4 regions of the Sphingobium sp. TomTYG75 genome follow, and region 2 is predicted to be linked to each of the others. Evidence: riboswitches for the same ligand, from Rfam matches in the RefSeq annotation. Region 2 holds a riboswitch; each other region holds the start of a gene.

Region 1 (4,136 bases), on a different contig from region 2:
AGCCAGAGGGTCCATGCCAGGGGGCCGATCCGCGCGACGAAGGGCACGGCGATGAGGGCGATCGGCGCGACATGCTCCGCGCAGAGGCGCAGCAGGACGAGCTTCGCCAGCAGTTGCAGGACGATGGTGACGACGCCGAAGCTCCCGATATGCGGGTCGGCAAGAACGGCGGACAGCTTTGCCGGGTCGCCATGGGCTGCCCCTACCCCGTCAGCGATGTCGCCAAGACCGTCGAGATGAAGCGCCCCGGTGATGGCGACCCAGGCGATCAGGCCGAGCAAGGCGGCCATCCAGGGATCGGCGAGGACGCCGATTGTCATGGCAGCGGCGACGGCGAGGCCGACGATGATGCCGGTCGCGGGAAACCAGCGGATCGCAGCGGCAAAGTCCTCCTCCTCCGCGCGCACTTGCGGGAGCGGCAGGCGGGTCATGAGTTGCAGGGCGAGGATGAGACGGATCATGTTACAAGCCCGGTGATCTGCGCGCTGGGATTGTCTCCCGGCCAGAGGCGCAGGCTGAGCAAGGCGCCATAGGGAAGGTCGATTGCCCAGGCCTGCTGGTACGTGAAGCCATACAGCGTAGTCAGCGCCCCCCGTATCGCACCGGCATGGGTGAGGACCAGCGAGGACCGGTCGATTTCGCCAAGTGCCGCCTTTACGCGCAGGCAAAGGCCGGACCAGCTTTCCCCTCCCGGCGGAGGATGGTCGTCTGGGGATGACCAGAAACGACCAATTTCCTCAGCAGGGAGAGTTGCGGGATCGGCGCCCTCCCACGTGCCGAAGTGCAGTTCCCGCCAGCGCGCGTCGACGTCGTGCGGCACTTGCCTGTTGGTCGCGATCAGGGCGGCGGGAGCGCGGGCGCGTGTCAGGTCGGAGCTGATCAGGCGGTCGAATACGAGCGCGCGGGATCGTTCGATGCATAGCTGCATGGCGGCCGGGTCGGGGGGCATATCCATGTGACCGAGCAGGAGGCCGGGCGTTTGTGGCGCTGCGTGGCGCATCAGGTGGAGCGTGAGCGGGCTCATAGCGCGTTAGCCACGGCGGCTTCGGCGAAGGTTGCCATCTGGTCGTGCGCGGCGAGGGCCGAGCGGATGAGTTGCGCCGCGACGGCTGCGCCGCTGCCTTCGCCGAGGCGCATGTCGAGGTGAAGCAAGGGGTTCAGGCCGAGCTTTTCGAGCAGCCGGGCATGGCCTGCTTCGGCGGAGCAGTGGGCGGCGAGGCAGTGGGCGGTGATGGCGGGATTGTCGTGCGCCAGAGGGGCGATGGCCGCGCCGCAGATAAAGCCGTCGAGCAGCACCGGCACGCGCATCATGCGCGCGGCGAGGATGGCGCCTGCCATCGCCGCGATCTCTCGCCCGCCGAGACGGCGGAGGGTTTCGAAGGCGTCGGTGCAATGGGGACCGTGCAGCGTATGCGCGATCTGGACGGCCTGCGTCTTGCGAGTGAGGGCGGCTGCGTCGATGCCGGTGCCCCTCCCCGTCCAGTCCTGCGCCTCGCCATCAAAGGATTCAAGGCACAGTGCGGCGGCAGAAGTGGTGTTGGCGATGCCCATTTCACCTGCGAAGAACAGGTCGCAATCTTGCACGACGGCGGCGGCGCCCGCGTTCAGGGCGTCGAGGCACTCCGCTTCCGTCATCGCGGAGGCTTCGCATATGTCGGCGGTGGGATTGTCGAGGGCGAGCGGGACAATGACCAGCTCGGCTCCGCAGGCGCCCGCAAGCGCGTTGATCGCCGCGCCACCTGCTTGGAAGTTCGCGACCATCTGCGCGGTGACGGAGGGCGGGAAGGCGCTGACACCGCGCGCGGCGACGCCATGATTGCCCGCGAAGACGGCGGCGCGGATGCGGTCGGTGCGTGGACGTTCGCGACCTTGCCAGCCTGCCATGAAGAGGGCGACCTCCTCCAGGCGGCCGAGCGATCCGGCGGGCTTCGTCAAAGATGCCTGCCGCGCCGCTGCCGCTTCGATCGCCGCCGCATCAGGCTGAGGGAGGTTGGCGAGCGCGGATTGGAAGCCACCGCGATCCTGAAAGCCGATCATGTGCAAACAAAGCCTTCGGGCGGGGTGCGGACGATGAAATGGCCCTTCACTCCCTGCGGCCATTCGGCGTAGCGCACGACGCCTTCTTCGCTGGCCGCGTGGCGCAGGGCATAGTCGAGGATGGCGCGGGCGGCGTCGGCATCCGGGTTGAAGTCGCCCAGCACGTAGCCGACCTTGCCGGGGCCACGCACATGGACGGTGCAATGACGCTGACAGGCGAAGAGGCAGGGCATGTCCTGCACGGCAACCGCATCATAAGCAGGCTCGGCCGCCTGAAGATCGCGCATGGCCTCAACCAACAGTGCGCCGCCGCGCCGCCCTGCCCCATCCTCCCGCTGATCGGCGGACAGGCGGCATGTCGAACAGACCACCACCGATGCCTTGTTTTCGACAGCGCACAGCATCAGCGGCGCGCTTCCATAACCATGTAAACATGAAAGACCGTCATCATGGCCCTCCTCGCAAAATCGAACCGCAAACGGCCCTGCCCGGCCGGATGGCGAGCAAGGCGGTGGCTGTCGTCCGCGAGGGGAACCCCGTTCGTCCGGCACACCCTGTCCGGTCGAAGAACGACTGCGGCAGGCAGGTCTCCTGGCTCACGGGTCGCTGCGCACCGGCCGCCTTCTCGGAGGAAAGTTCCTCCAATGGCTGCGTGGCCGGTCCACTCACCGCTTACAGTTGCAGGGGCAGCGCGGGCATTACACCCGACTTCCCTTTTGATCCCCGAGGGGAACCTGTCGCGGGGCTGCTGATAAAGAGGCGGCGGCGCGTCCGCAAGCGGTAGATGGAGCGGCGCTTCGTCAGTCGGGCAGGTCGCCCGCCGCGAGCACGGCATCGGGCCGGGCAAGCACGACGATCGGCAATCCCGCGCTGGCCGCGCGCTCGGCTGCCAGACGGGTCGGGGCGGAGATGGTGACGAGCAGCGGGCAATTGGCGAGCGCCGCCTTTTCCACCAGCTCAAAGGAACAGCGGGAGGACAGCAGCGCGAAGCCGCCATCCCAGGATAGCTGCCGATGCCGCATTGCCCCGATCAGCTTGTCGAAGGCATTGTGGCGGCCCACATCTTCATAGGCGAGGCGGATCGCGCCATCCGCTCCGGCCAGCGCAGCGACATGAACCGCGCCAGTTTGCCGATTGAGCGGCTGGTGCGCGGCAAGATCGCGCAAGGCGCCGAAGATCGCTTCCCAGCTCGCGTTTGATCGGGCTGTCACGGCAGGCAAGGGCCGCATCGCCTGTTCCAGATTTTCCACGCCGCACAGACCACAAGAGGAATCGGAGACGCGATGACGGACCCGGCCGAGCAGCCCCTCGACGCGGTCTTCCGGCAGCGTGGCCCGCGCGACAAGGCCCTGCTCCGTAGCATGGACATCGACGTCGATCGGCGCGTCGGATGGGATGACCAGCCGCTCGGCCAGCGCGAACCCCTGCACCAGTTCCGCAACGTCGGCGGGCGTCGCCATCAACACGGCATAGCCAACGCCGTTGAACTCGATCGCGACGGGCACTTCCTCCGCCAACTCGCGCGTCACGGGCGATGCTTCGCCATCGGGGGTGATGCGGGTGAAGGAGGAGGGCGAAGACATAGGGCCGGTCTAGGCGGGCAATGTACCTCCGGCAAGCAAATGGACGCGGCCATGCAACTGCCGCTTCCCTTTGGTGGCTAAGCCATCTATGCACGGCCACGATCGCGCCGGTGCCCGAAAGGGCTTTAAAGGGAATGCGGTGCGGGGTGCTAACGAGGCGCCCAAATCCGCGGCTGTCCCTGCAACTGTAAGCGGTGAGCGAGACGCATATCGACCTTCCGTCACTTGTCGGAGGGTCAGCCACTGGGCCGGACGCTAAATCATGCGAGGCCTGGGAAGGCCATGTGTCGAGCGATGACCCGCAAGCCAGGAGACCTGTCGGCGTCTGGTCGCTCTTGCTTTGGCCCAGGGGATGGCCGGGGCACGGTATTCCGTCTGAGCGACGCGTGCGGCGGGACCGCACCGGCTTCATGTGCCGGACGCTTCATCGCGTCCGTCCGGCGCGGAATGTCGGCCGCTTAGCGGAGGTCCCGTCCAGTCTCGCTGACGCTGACGGGAGCCATGCTTTTATGGCCA
Region 2 (4,136 bases):
CGGGTCACGGGGTCGAGATCGACGCTGTCGCTGACCATCGTCACGGTCGCCCCGGTCGACAGGCCGAAGGACCAGGCATAATCGACCGATGCGCTGACGGCGTTAGCGGCGCGGCGCAGCAGGCGCTCGCCAAAGGCCGCGCTGCCCGGCGAACGATCACGCGCATCGACATAGCTATAGGCGGCGGTGAAGGTCAGTGCATCGACCGGACGCAGCGTCAGCGTCGTTTCCACGCCCTTGGCGCGGGTGCGATCCAGATTGCCATAGGTGAATGTCGTATTGTCGTAATTCAGCTGGTCCCGCGTGTCGCGCCAGAATCCGGTGACGGACAGCACCGCCCGGTCGCTCCCCAGATTCTGGTCGAAGCCGATGTCGTAGCTCTTCGAACGCTCGGGCTTCAGGTCCGGATTGCCGCTGAATGTATCGTAAAGCTGATAGAGCGACGGCGCCTTGAAGCCCTCTCCGTAGCTCAGGCGGAAATTGGTAGCGCCACCATTGGGCGTGTAGTTGGCGTTCGCGCCGAACGTCGTCGCGCCGCCGAACTGGCTGTGATCGTCATGACGCACCCCTGCTGTCATGGACAGGCCCGCTACCGGCTTTACCACGGCCAGCGCATAGATGCTGTCGATGTTGGCGCGGTGGCTTTCCTGCGAACCGAAGCCGAAAAACTCATAATCGGGCCGCTCATGTTCATAGCCGAGCAGCAGCTTCACGTCATCGATGGGCTGATAGACGCCTTCATATTCGAAGCGCAGGTTCGTCCCGGAATAGCCGAAGTCCGGGGCGTTGCCGCGCACGAAATAATAATCGCGATCCTGCTGATACCAGGTAACGGCCGCCCGGTTGGTCAGCTTGCCGTCGAACAGCGCCAAATTCACGCCCGCATAGCCGATATATTGATTGGACTTCGCGACGTCGGGGCTGTCGGCCGGCGTGCCAAAGAAGCTGTCATAGTCGAGATCGCCGTTGATATAATAGCCGCGCAGGTCGAGGCTCAGATCATCGGTGAAGGCGATCTTCAGCCGGGCATTGCCAGTGATATTTTCATAGCCATCCTTTTCCGCGCCACCGAAATCGGAAGAGACAGCGGAGATGCCATCGGTGCGGAAATAGGCGAGGCCCACGCCGCCCGACAATATGCCGCTGGTGCCCGATACATCCGCCTTCGCATTCAGCGTATCGGCATAGCCATAATCGACCGACGCCTTGCCGCCGAACCCTTCGCTTGGGATACCGGTCATGATGTTGACGACGCCGCCGATCGCCTGGCTGCCATAGGCAATGGAGTTGGAACCGCGCAGCACCTCGATCCGGCGGATATTGCCGACAAGCAAATTGCCGAAATCATATTGATCGCCGATGCCGCTCGGGTCGTTGACCTTCACGCCGTCGATCAGCACCAGCGTCTGCGTCGTTTCGGCGCCACGCACCGACACGCTGGTGACGTTGCCCAAGCTCCCGGTACGATTGAAGCGGACTCCCGGTGTGGTGACCAGCAAATCGACGACGCTGACATTCTGGCGGGTTTCAATCGTCTTTTCGTCGATCACGGTCACCGCCTGCCCGACTTCATCGGTAGGCTGTTCGATGCCGAGCGCGGTGACGATGATTTCGTCCGCGTCTGCGGCGAGCGCGGGGGTGGCGGCGAGGAGCGCCAGCAGTGAAATTCCGGTCCTGATCATATTTCTGTCTTCCCTGAGCGCCATGCGACATGAGCCCAGGGCCTGCCGCATAAGCGGCCGGTGTGCGGGAAGAAGAGACGCCAGCCCCGTCACGCGCACCGATGCGGCCCTGCGCCGCTTCGTCGCTCAGACGGAAAACACCGTGCCCGGACCTATCCCTGGACCCAAGGCAAGAGCGACCATGCGCCGGTAGGTTTCCTGGCTCGCGGGTCGTCGCGGTGATGCACGCCTTCCCGGACTTTTGGTCCAGTGGCTGGTCCCCCTCGCCTTCCCCTTTGAAGGCTTGCGGGTTTCCCTGTGCATCGCGCTCGCCGCTTACAGTTGCAGGGACAGCCGCGGAGTTGGACGGTGATCCCGTCCGCACCGCATTCCCTTTCCGGCGCGATCTTTCGTGAACAGTTGCCCGCTCACGCCGCGCGCCATAGGGGAAGTTGAGGGTTCTGCCAAGGAGTGGATAATGCGATTGCTGGGTGCGGTGCTGGCTGGGGGACGATCCACCCGGTTCGGAAGCGACAAGGCTCTCGCGCTGATGCCGGACGGGCGCACGCTGATCGACCATGCTGTGGCGGCGATCGCGCCGCATGTGGAGGCAGTGGTGGTCTGCGGGCGGAGCGTCGAGGGGCTGACGGGGCTAGCGGATCGGCCAGCGGCGGACATGGGGCCGCTGGGCGGGCTGAACGCGGCGCTGCATTATGCGCGCAGTCAAGGTTACGATGCGGTGCTGACGACGGGGTGCGACATGCCCGTTTATCCGGCGGCGCTGGTGGAGGCGCTTGTGGGTGACAGTGGGGCGGTGCTGAAAGGGCAGCAGCTTGCGGGCTTCTGGCCTGCGTCGCTCGCGGACGAACTGGACGCGCATCTGGCGGAAGAGAATAAACGCTCGATCTTCGGGTGGATCGAGCGGGTGGGCGCGCGACTGGTGGAGCGGCCGGAACTGGTGCTGCCGAATATCAACCGGCCGGAGGATCTGGCGCGCTGGCGCGAGCCAAGCTGAGCTTACCGAAGCCCCCTCCCTTCCTTCCAACTAAGTTCGGGGGCATTCGGCAAGCTCAGGGCAAAAGTTGCGCAGAGCCGATCTTCAAAGCTGAAGAGCGACGCTGGCTGCAACCCCTACAGGCATGGACGTTCCCGCCACCGCTTCGCCGATCAGCAGCAGGGTCGGGTCTTCATCGCTGATCGTGGCGACCAGAAAGGCAAGCGCGGAGAGCTTGCCGCGGATCAGGCGTTCGGTGGGGAGCGAGACGTTGACCGCCACCATCACCGGCGTTTCTGGATCGCGCCCGGCGGCGATCAGCTGGCGGCTGATCTCTCCGGCGGCGGCGCGGCCCATATAGATGCCGAGCGTGCCGCCGGGACGGGCCAGCGCTTCCCAGTCGAGCTTGAGCGGTTCACCGGCTTTGAGATGCGCGGTCACCAGCGTCAGGCCCCGCGCCTTGCCGCGCAGGGTGAGCGAGGCGCTGCCGCTTGCAGCGGCTGCGCTTGCCGTGGTGATGCCGGGGCAGATGCGGAAGCGGATGCCGTCGGCGGCGAGATGCTCCATCTCTTCGGACGAGCGGCCGAATACCGAGGGGTCGCCGCCTTTCAGGCGCACGACGCGCTTGCCTGCTTTGGCGGCGGCGAGGAGGAGGTCGTTGATGCTTTCCTGTGCCTTGCTGTGGCGGCCGGAGCGCTTGCCGACGCTGACCCGATCGACACCTTGCGGGATGAGGTCGAGGACGCCGGGGCCGACGAGGGCGTCGTAGAAGACGATCTCGGCTGCGGCGATCAGCTTTTCGGCCTTGCGGGTGAGGAGGTCCGGGTCGCCGGGGCCTGCGCCGACCAGCCAGACTTCACCCGGGGCGATTAGTTCATTCGGCTGCATGAAGGGCCTCCTGCGGAATTTGGGCGAGGATGTTGGCGAGCGCGGGACGGCAGGACCCGCAATTGGTGCCAGCGCCGATCGCCTTGCCGATGGCGGGGACATCGACCAGGCTCTGGTCGCGGATGGCGGCGACGATCTGGTTGAGGCCGATGTCGAAGCAGACGCAGATGGTCGGCCCCTTGTCAGGCTGGTTGCCGGGACCGCGCGCGGCGAGGACGGATGCGCCCACCTCTTCCGCCTCAAGCTGGCCGATGAGCCAATCGCGCGAAGGGAGCAGGCCGGTGCGGGTGACGAAGAGGACTGCGGCCAGCTTGCCTTCCCGGATGATCGCGACGCGGCGGGTGCCGCGCGTCATGTCGACGGCTTCGACGCGGTCGCCTTTGGGCAGGCAGGCTTCAAGCCGCACGGGGTCGCCATTGCCCGCGACTTCGTAGAGCGCGCCGCCCGGAACGGTGACCTTCGTGGCCCAGAGGCAGGGGACCTTGGCGGGCTGCTCGCCGCGCAGGATGAGGAAGCCCTTCCACTCCGTCGCGACCTTTTCGATGCTGGCGGGCGTCGATTTGAAGCCGGGCTGGCCGGAATGGGGATCGACG
Region 3 (4,136 bases), on a different contig from region 2:
GGCTCCACTTCTTCGAGATAAAGTGAAGGGCTTCGACAAGCTCAGGGCGAACGGGGAAAAGGTAACTCTCTCACCCCCGCAAGAAATCCAGCGCCAACGCTTCAAACCGGTCCTTATGCTCGATCATCGTCCAATGGCCGCAGCGCGGAAAGACGTGCAACTCCGCATTGGGTATGACGCGCATGGGCAGCAGCGCGCCGTCGAGCGGGCTGACCTTGTCATCGCGGCCCCACATGATCAGCGTGGGCGCCTGAATCCTGCCGAGATAATCGATGCGCTGCGACACGCCCGGCCCGCTCATCGACTGGGCGATGAAGCCTAGTGCTGCGCGCGTGTACATTTTGCGGCTGCTTTCCATCGTCACCGGCTCCAGCGCCGCCTTGTAACGCATGTCGATCAGCTCGTCGGTGATGATCGATTTGTCGTAGACCATCGATTCGAGCCATGCGATGATGTTCTCTCGCGTCGGGTCTTCGATAAAATCGACGAGGCGGGTCAGCCCTTCATTAGGGAAGGTGGAGGTAATGTTGAAACCGATCCCGCCAATCGTGATGTAGCGCAGCACGCGGTCAGGATGGGACGCCGCCAGATGCCCGCCCACGATCCCGCCATAGCTGTTGCCGACCACATGGGCGCGGTCGATGCCAAGGCCGTCCATCAGGGCGACAACAGCGTCGCGCGCCACGCCCACCGGATCGCCATCAACGGGATCGCTTTTCCCATAACCGGGCGCGTCCAGGATGATGGCGCGGAAATGCTGGGAGAAGAAGGGCAAATTGCCCTGAAAGTTCGCCCAGCCAGTAACACCGGGGCCTGAGCCGTGAAGCAACAGCAGCGCGGGACCTGATCCGGCTTCATGATAATGGAGCCGCCCCTTGTCCGTTTCCAGAAAGCGGCTGGTCGCTTCGAAGCTGAAATCGCTCATCTTTTCCTCTCCATTCTTCATTTGTTGATGAAGGCGTAGCGGTGACATTGGGTTGACGCAAGGAAGCGGTCCTTGGCTACTTCCCTTTCGCCTGCATCCCCCTTATGAAGCGGATCGAGCCGGGTTCGTCCCGGTTCATCGATCGCGCCGGTGCCCCGCAAGGGGCTTAAATGGGAACGCGGTGCGGGAGGGTTTCCTCCCTAATCCGTGGCTGTCCCTGCAACTGTGAGCGGCGAGCGAGGCATGGACCGGCTGACCCTGATGATAGGGCGGCCAGCCACTGGAGCCATCCGGGAAGGCCCCATGCCAAGCTATGACCCGCAAGCCAGGAGACCTGCCGGAGCAAAGGTCGCTCTTGCCATGATCCAGGGGATGGTCACGGCTCGGTTCTCCGTTTGAGCGACGAATTTCGTGCGGCTACGGCCGTGCAGGCGTGCGGCCTGTCCGCCTGCCTGTGCGTGCCGTCCGTGTGTCGTGGCGCTGGTGCGGGGAGTGCAGGAGCAATGCAGGAGCAGGCGCAACGTGCCGACGCTGGCCCACGCCCGGCCCATGGCGTGCGCGGCTGGTGCCCGACGGCATGGCGGCCGATGATGGCCGGCGACGGGCTGCTGGTCCGGGTGCGCCCGCCGCTAGGCCGGATGACCCGCGCGCAGGTTGTGGGGTTGTGCGAGGCATCTCTCGCGCTGGGCAATGGCCATATTGACATCACCAATCGCGCCGCCTTGCAAATCAGGGGCGTGCCGCAAGCGAGCCATGGCACGCTGATGGAGAGGCTCGTCGCGATTGAGTTGGCGGATGCCGATGCGGATCGGGACAGGCAGATTCCTGTCCTGATTAACCCCGACTGGCGGCCAGATGATGACAGTTCGGTCATAGCCGCCGCCTTGATCGAGCGCATGGCCGAGCTGCCCGATCTGCCCGCAAAGGTCGGCTTCGCGATCGATGCGGGGCCTGCTCCGGTGCTGAGCAATGTTCCGGCTGATTTCCGGATCGAAAGAGGGACGAACGGCGGGCTGATCCTGCGCGCTGACGGGCGAACGCATGGCGTGAGCGTGAAAGCGCAGGACGCCGCCGAGAGGTCGATCCGCCTCGCCCATTGGTTCGTGGCCAGCGGTGGCGCGCAGGCGGGGCGCATGGCGCGGCACTCGGCACCGCTGCCTGATGTAGCGACTGAGGCCCCTGCCCCCTCCCGGCCTTGCGCCGCCGCCCTGACCGCTGCGCCCGGCCCCTTCCATGCGGCGCCCTTTGGCAGGATCGAGGCGCCTGCGCTGCTTGCCGTGATGGCGGACTGCGTGGAGGCGGTGCGGCTCACCCCTTGGCGGGGACTGGTGCTGGAAGGCAGCGACGCGCCGTCCGATGACCCAGCCGATCCGCGCCTTTCGACCGATTGCTGCCCCGGTGCGCCAGCCTGCCCGCAGGCGAGCGTCGCCACGCGTGATCTGGCCGCCCGGCTCGCGCCGCATGTTCGCGGACTTCATGTCTCAGGTTGCGCAAAGGGTTGCGCGCGCCCTTCGCAGGCAGCGGTGGTCCTCACCGGGCGCCACGGCCGTTTCGACCTTGCCCACGATGCGCGCGCGGGTGCGCCGCCGCTGCAAACGGGCCTGTCACCCGATCAGATACTTGCCCTTTTCGGAGCCCTATGATGCCGCATCTCTATGAAACCGACGGCGCGGAAATCTATCGCCAATCCTTCCGCATGATCCGGGCGGAGGCGGCGCTCGACCGCTTTGCGGCAGAGGAAGAGCGGGTTGCCGTGCGCATGATCCATGCCGCTGGAATGGTCGGACTCGCGCCGCATATCCGCTTTTCGCCGGGCTTCGCTACAACCGCGATCGCGGCGCTGGAGGCAGGCGCGCCGATCCTGTGCGATGCGCGGATGGTGTCGGAAGGGATTACGCGCGCGCGACTGCCTGCTGGCAATTCGATCCTCTGTACCTTGAATGATCCTCAAGTGCCCGATCTGGCCCGGTCGATGGCGAACACGCGGTCGGCGGCGGCGCTGGAGCTGTGGCGGCCGCATCTGGCGGGAGCGGTGGTTGCGATCGGCAATGCCCCGACTGCGCTGTTCCACCTGCTCAATATGCTGGAGAACCCTGCCTGCCCGCGCCCGGCGGCGATCATCGGTTGTCCGGTCGGTTTCGTGGGTGCGGCGGAATCGAAACAGGCGCTGTGGGAGTGCCAGCCGGTCCCCTGCTGCATCGTCGAAGGGCGGCTGGGCGGCAGCGCGATCACCGTCGCGGCGGTCAACGCACTGGCGAGTGCGGCGGAATGAGCGGGACCATCCATGGCGTGGGGCTTGGCCCCGGCGCGCAAGACCTGATGAGCGTGCGCGCCGATCGGCTGATCCGCGAGGCCCGCCACATCGCCTATTTCCGTAAGGCCGGCCGCGCGGGTCATGCGCGGAAGATCGTCGATGGGCTGCTGCGTCCCGATGCCATCGAATATGCGATGGAATATCCGGTGACGACCGAAATCCCGGTTAGCGACCCGCGCTATAATCAGCACCTTTCCGCCTTCTACGCCGAATGCACCGCGCATCTGCATGGACTGGCAGCGGCGGGCGAGGATGTGGTCGTGCTGTGCGAAGGCGATCCCTTTTTCTACGGCAGCTTCATGCATCTGCACAGCCGCCTGTCGCCACTCGCGCCCGTGCGGATCGTGCCCGGCATCACCGGCATGTCGGGCGCGTGGACCGCGAGCGGCACCCCGATCAGCTGGGGCGACGATGTGCTGACCGTGTTGATGGCGACCCTGCCCGAAGAGGAACTGGCCCGGCGCATCCATGACAGCAATGCGCTGGTCGTCATGAAGATCGGCCGCAATCTGGCCAAGCTGCGCCGCGCGGTCGAAGCGGCGGGCAAGCAGGACTGCGCCTGGCTGGTCGAATATGCGACGATGGCAGATCAGAAGATCACTCCGCTAAACAAGGCAGAGGCGATCACCAGCTATTTTTCCATCCTGCTGATCCACGGTCAGGGACGGCGGCCATGAGCGGATGGGTGGCGGTTGCAGGGCTAGGCCCCGGCGCTGACGCGCTCGTGACGCCGGAGGTCACGCAGGCGCTTGGCGAGGCGACCGATCTGGTGGGCTATGCGCCCTATGTCGCGCGCGTGGCGGATCAGCCCGGCCTTGTGCGCCATGCGTCGGACAATCGGGTGGAGCTGGAGCGGGCCGCCCATGCGCTGGAAATGGCGGCGGCGGGGAGGCGCGT
Region 4 (4,136 bases), on a different contig from region 2:
GCCACCGCCTGCTCGCGGCCGATGGACAATTGCCATGGCGGCTGGTGAATGGCCGTGCGCGCAAGCTGATCGATGGCCAAAGCCATGTCCGCACCAACAGCAGCGAAATCGTGCGCGAACTCGCCCTCACCGGCGTCGGGATTGCCTTGCGCTCGCTCTGGGACGTGGGCGACCTGATCGCGGAAGGCAGCCTCCTCCGCGTCCTCGATAGCTGGGAAGGCCCCGCTGACCTTGCCGTTCACGCCGTCCACCCCCGCGCCGCAGGCCGTCCCGCCGCCGTAGACGCCTTCATTGGCTTCCTGCGCGACATCTTCCGCGATGCATCGTGGAACCGGGGCGGTTGATAGCATGAAGCCCCTTAGCGCCATCCGCTCAACTGCTTGAGAAGCGCAGAAATCCCCTCCTGAAATCATTTGCAAGCCGACTGTCAAAAAACAGAAGCTTTCCGGCGTTAACCTGCGTAATGGCAGCGGGAAACAGGCCGATGTTATCGTTCGAGCCATAAGAAATTGAGAGAGGATAAGGGCCATGCGCCCCAATGACGCATCACATTTTTCCGCCTGCGCCGCCCAGGAAGCGCGGCAAGCCAGGGAAGCCCGCCTTCGCGGCGCAGACCAGGCCACCATCGCCCTCCACAATGAACGCGCCGTCCGCTACCAAGCCATGGCCCTACGCCTCCAGCGCGAGCGCGGCGCGACGCTGAACTGATCCATCAACGCCAAGCGGCTACGCCAGCGTCCCACCACGTACCGTCATGCCAGCGAAAGCTGGCATCTCAGGCGACCACGCGCCTCCTAGCAAGGGGATCCCAGCTTCCGCTGGGATGACAAACGGAAAAATGAGGGACACGCCCATTCCCTCTCCCCTTCAGGGGAGAGGGTGCCGAGCATAGCGAAGGCGGGAGAGGGGAACGCAAAGCACGACCGCCGCTCCCCTCTCCCCAACCCTCTCCCCTGAAGGGGAGAGGGGGTAAGTTACCTCACCCAACCACCCCCCCTTGCCCTACCCCCACAGCTCCGCTATCGCTCCCGTCACCCGGGCAACCCCCGGGCATGATCGCGCCGGTGCCTCGAAAGAGGCTTAAAAGGGAACATGGTAAAGGAGGCACCCGCCTCCCCAAGCCAAGGCTGTCCCTGCAACTGTAAGCGGCGAGCGCGATGCACATCGCCCCACCTCATAGGCGGGATGGGGCAAGTCACTGGGCCGGACGCTAAATCCTGCGAGGCCCGGGAAGGCCGTGCATCAAGCGATGACCCGCGAGCCAGGAGACCTGCCAGCGTCTGGTCGCTCTTGCCTTGGTCCAGGGGATGGCCGCGGCACGGTAGTTTCCGTCTGAGCGACGAACGAGCGGCGAGAGGCCGCTTCGGTGACGCTGGCGGTCGCCTTGGGGGCGTCCGGCCGTCGGCGCGCGCCGGTCGCCGTCTGGCGGCAGGTCTCTCGCCGAGTGTCGCCAGACGCCCGGAGTGCATCAAGTGAAACTACCCAATCAACTCCACCGCGCTGCCTGCGCGCTGACCGCCACGCTCCTCCCATTCCCCGCCTTCGCTGCCGATGCGAATGACGCGGGCGAGGATGCGAACACCATCGTCGTCTTCGGCCGGGGAGAGGACAAGATCGGCACCGCTCATGCGGCAAGCGAGGGCAGCGTCGGCGGCGCGGACCTTCTCGTCCGCCCGCTGCTGCGCGTCGCCGAACTGCTCGAAGCCGTGCCGGGCATGGTCGCGGCCCAACATTCGGGCAGCGGCAAGGCCAATCAGTATTTCCTGCGCGGCTTCAATCTCGATCATGGGTCCGACTTCACCACCTATATTGACGGGGTTCAGATGAACTTCCGCACACACGGTCACGGCCAGGGCTATCTCGACCTGAACGGCCTCATCCCCGAAATCATCGCGAGGGAGGATTTTCGAAAAGGCCCCTATCGCGCCGATGGTGGCGACTTCGCACTCGCGGGCGCGGCCAATATGACCACGATCGACGGCTATGACCGCCCATGGATCGCGGCGGAGGGCGGCTCCTTCGGTTGGCGCAGGTTGGCGGCAGGCGGCACGGTAAAGGCGGGCGCAGGCAATCTCACCCTCGTCGCCCAGGCCAAGGCTTATGACGGCCCGTGGCAGGAGGCCGAACATCTGCGCCACTATGCAGGCTTCGCCAAATATACGCTCCCCGCCGGGGCCGGTAAGATCGACGCCACGCTCCACGCCTATCGCGCGACATGGCGCCCGACCGAGCAGATACCCGAACGGATCATCGGCACGCCGCTCTGCCCCGATGTCTTCTGTTCGCCCGATCCTTCCGCGCGCGGGGAAACGACGCGCATCATCGGCAACATCGCTACCATCCAGCCGACATGGCGCACCAATCTCTATGCGCAATTCTATGACTGGACGATGTTCTCCAACCCCACCTACACCGATCCCGACGGCACCAGCGCGCAGATCGAGCAGTTCGATCGACGCTGGGTACTGGGCTTCACCGGCGAAAAGCGTTGGGACATCGCCCCGGCACTGCAACTGAAGCTCGGCACGGAAAATCGCTATGACGCGATCGGCAATGTCGGCGTCAATCGCACGTCGAACCGCGCTTTCCTCTCCTCGCTCGGCCGCTATCGCGTAAAGCAGGGGTCAGCCGCCCTTTATGGCGAAGCCACCGTCACGCCGCTGCCGGGCTTGCGCATCACTGGCGGCCTGCGCGGCGACTATTATCATTATGACGTCCGCGCCCGCGACGCCGTCGCCGCCGCGCTAGGCGAAGGCAGCGGATCGGACACGCTCGTCTCTCCCAAGGCGTCGGCGGCCTGGGCAATCACGCCGCATGTCGAACTTTATGCCAATTGGGGCCGGGGCTTTCATTCCAACGATGCGCGCGGCGCGGTCAATGTCGACACGCCTGTCCCGATGCTCGTGCGCGGCACGGGCAAGGAATTGGGCGGCCGCCTGCAACTACCCGGCTTCACCTTCACCGCGACCTATTGGTGGCTCAATGTCGGGAGCGAGTTGCGCTTCGTCGGCGACTCCAACGCGGTCGAACCCAGCGGAGCCAGCCGCCGCCACGGCTATGAGCTTGTCGCTTTCTGGCGCCCGCTCCCCTGGCTCGCCTTCGACGGCAATTACACCGCCAGCCACAGCCGCTATACCAATGGCGACCATATTCCCAACGCCTTCAAAAACGCCGCGTCCGCCGGGGCTGCCATCGTGCTCGATCCATGGGAAGCCAGCATCCGCGTCCGTCACCTTGGCCCCTCGCCGCTGATCGATGACAATAGCGTGCGCGATTCCGGTAGCACGGTCGTCAACGCGCGCGCCGCCTGGAAGGGGAAGCGGGTGCAAGTCTATGCCGAACTGCTCAACATCCTTGGCAGCGGGGACAAGGACATCGCTTATTATTACGAGTCCTACCTTCCCGCCGCAGATGCGGAGCCTGTCGAAGGGAGGCTAAGCCGCGTGGTCGAACCGCGAACGGTGAGAGGCGGCGTCAAGTTCAGCTTCTGATGCTGGGGAAGGCCGCGTCTAGAAAGAGCCTGCGGCCTTCCCAATCAATGGCTTACATAATGAACGGCGATGTTCATAAAGTAAAAGTGGATAGGGCAACGGTCAAACTACAATAGAATACATGTTAAATACCCGTGGAAATTTTGAGACGTAGTTGACGTCTTTTCGCCTCTATGCAATTTTCCCCTCGGCAATCTGGACAAAGAATCAGTAGCCTGGAGAGGATGCCAATGAAACACGCACCATTAAGGGGCGCCGTTTTTCACGCGATATTGCGTGACTGCCTGGAAGCACAGCGCGCCCCCAAGGAAACAGAAATACAACTGATCGCCTGCAAGATATGGCAGGACAGTTTCGCCGCGATCACGCACAAGAACTGGCACGACCTCGTACCCGGCAGCGAGGAGTATGAATACACCATCAACGCCGCGCGCATGGCCTTCGGCCTGCACGCGACCAACACCGCCGCCTGAATGGATAGCCCAATCCACCTACGCCGACGATTGCCGTTTCAAAGCTGGAACTGGGTGATCCATTCGCAGATGAGGGCGGGCTTGCTCTCGCCTTCTATCTCGACCGTCGCCTCGGTGGTCAGCTGAATCTGCCCCGGCCGCTTTTCGACGATCTCCAGCGGCTTGAACTTTC

What was found. A riboswitch is a leader RNA that binds a small molecule or an ion and turns the genes downstream of it on or off. The one in region 2 is predicted to bind cobalamin.
Region 1: another riboswitch for cobalamin. It lies ahead of ACYU81_RS16815 (DUF1636 domain-containing protein); the one in region 2 lies ahead of ACYU81_RS09570 (TonB-dependent receptor plug domain-containing protein).
Region 3: another riboswitch for cobalamin. It lies ahead of ACYU81_RS16775 (cobalamin biosynthesis protein CobG); the one in region 2 lies ahead of ACYU81_RS09570 (TonB-dependent receptor plug domain-containing protein).
Region 4: another riboswitch for cobalamin. It lies ahead of ACYU81_RS15075 (TonB-dependent receptor); the one in region 2 lies ahead of ACYU81_RS09570 (TonB-dependent receptor plug domain-containing protein).

What each region holds. Positions count from the first base shown of each region.
Region 1 is NZ_BSRE01000002.1:685,623-689,758, reverse strand. It holds gene ACYU81_RS16830 (adenosylcobinamide-GDP ribazoletransferase) at 1-461, opposite strand, end outside; gene ACYU81_RS16825 (histidine phosphatase family protein) at 458-1,024, opposite strand; gene cobT (nicotinate-nucleotide--dimethylbenzimidazole phosphoribosyltransferase) at 1,021-2,037, opposite strand; gene ACYU81_RS16815 (DUF1636 domain-containing protein) at 2,034-2,441, opposite strand; cobalamin riboswitch at 2,602-2,790, opposite strand; gene fdhD (formate dehydrogenase accessory sulfurtransferase FdhD) at 2,838-3,620, opposite strand; cobalamin riboswitch at 3,712-3,957, shown strand; gene ACYU81_RS16805 (HoxN/HupN/NixA family nickel/cobalt transporter) at 4,130-4,136, shown strand, end outside.
Region 2 is NZ_BSRE01000001.1:1,898,249-1,902,384, reverse strand. It holds gene ACYU81_RS09570 (TonB-dependent receptor plug domain-containing protein) at 1-1,682, opposite strand, end outside; cobalamin riboswitch at 1,854-2,078, opposite strand; gene mobA (molybdenum cofactor guanylyltransferase) at 2,140-2,676, shown strand; gene cobA (uroporphyrinogen-III C-methyltransferase) at 2,761-3,543, opposite strand; gene ACYU81_RS09555 (molybdopterin-dependent oxidoreductase) at 3,530-4,136, opposite strand, start outside.
Region 3 is NZ_BSRE01000002.1:674,435-678,570, reverse strand. It holds gene ACYU81_RS16780 (alpha/beta fold hydrolase) at 71-925, opposite strand; cobalamin riboswitch at 1,057-1,281, shown strand; gene ACYU81_RS16775 (cobalamin biosynthesis protein CobG) at 1,513-2,568, shown strand; gene ACYU81_RS16770 (precorrin-8X methylmutase) at 2,568-3,197, shown strand; gene cobI (precorrin-2 C(20)-methyltransferase) at 3,194-3,916, shown strand; gene cobJ (precorrin-3B C(17)-methyltransferase) at 3,913-4,136, shown strand, end outside.
Region 4 is NZ_BSRE01000002.1:294,360-298,495, forward strand. It holds gene ACYU81_RS15065 (LysR family transcriptional regulator) at 1-344, shown strand, start outside; gene ACYU81_RS15070 (hypothetical protein) at 529-708, shown strand; cobalamin riboswitch at 1,046-1,292, shown strand; gene ACYU81_RS15075 (TonB-dependent receptor) at 1,473-3,491, shown strand; gene ACYU81_RS15080 (hypothetical protein) at 3,722-3,964, shown strand; gene ACYU81_RS15085 (MaoC family dehydratase) at 4,003-4,136, opposite strand, start outside.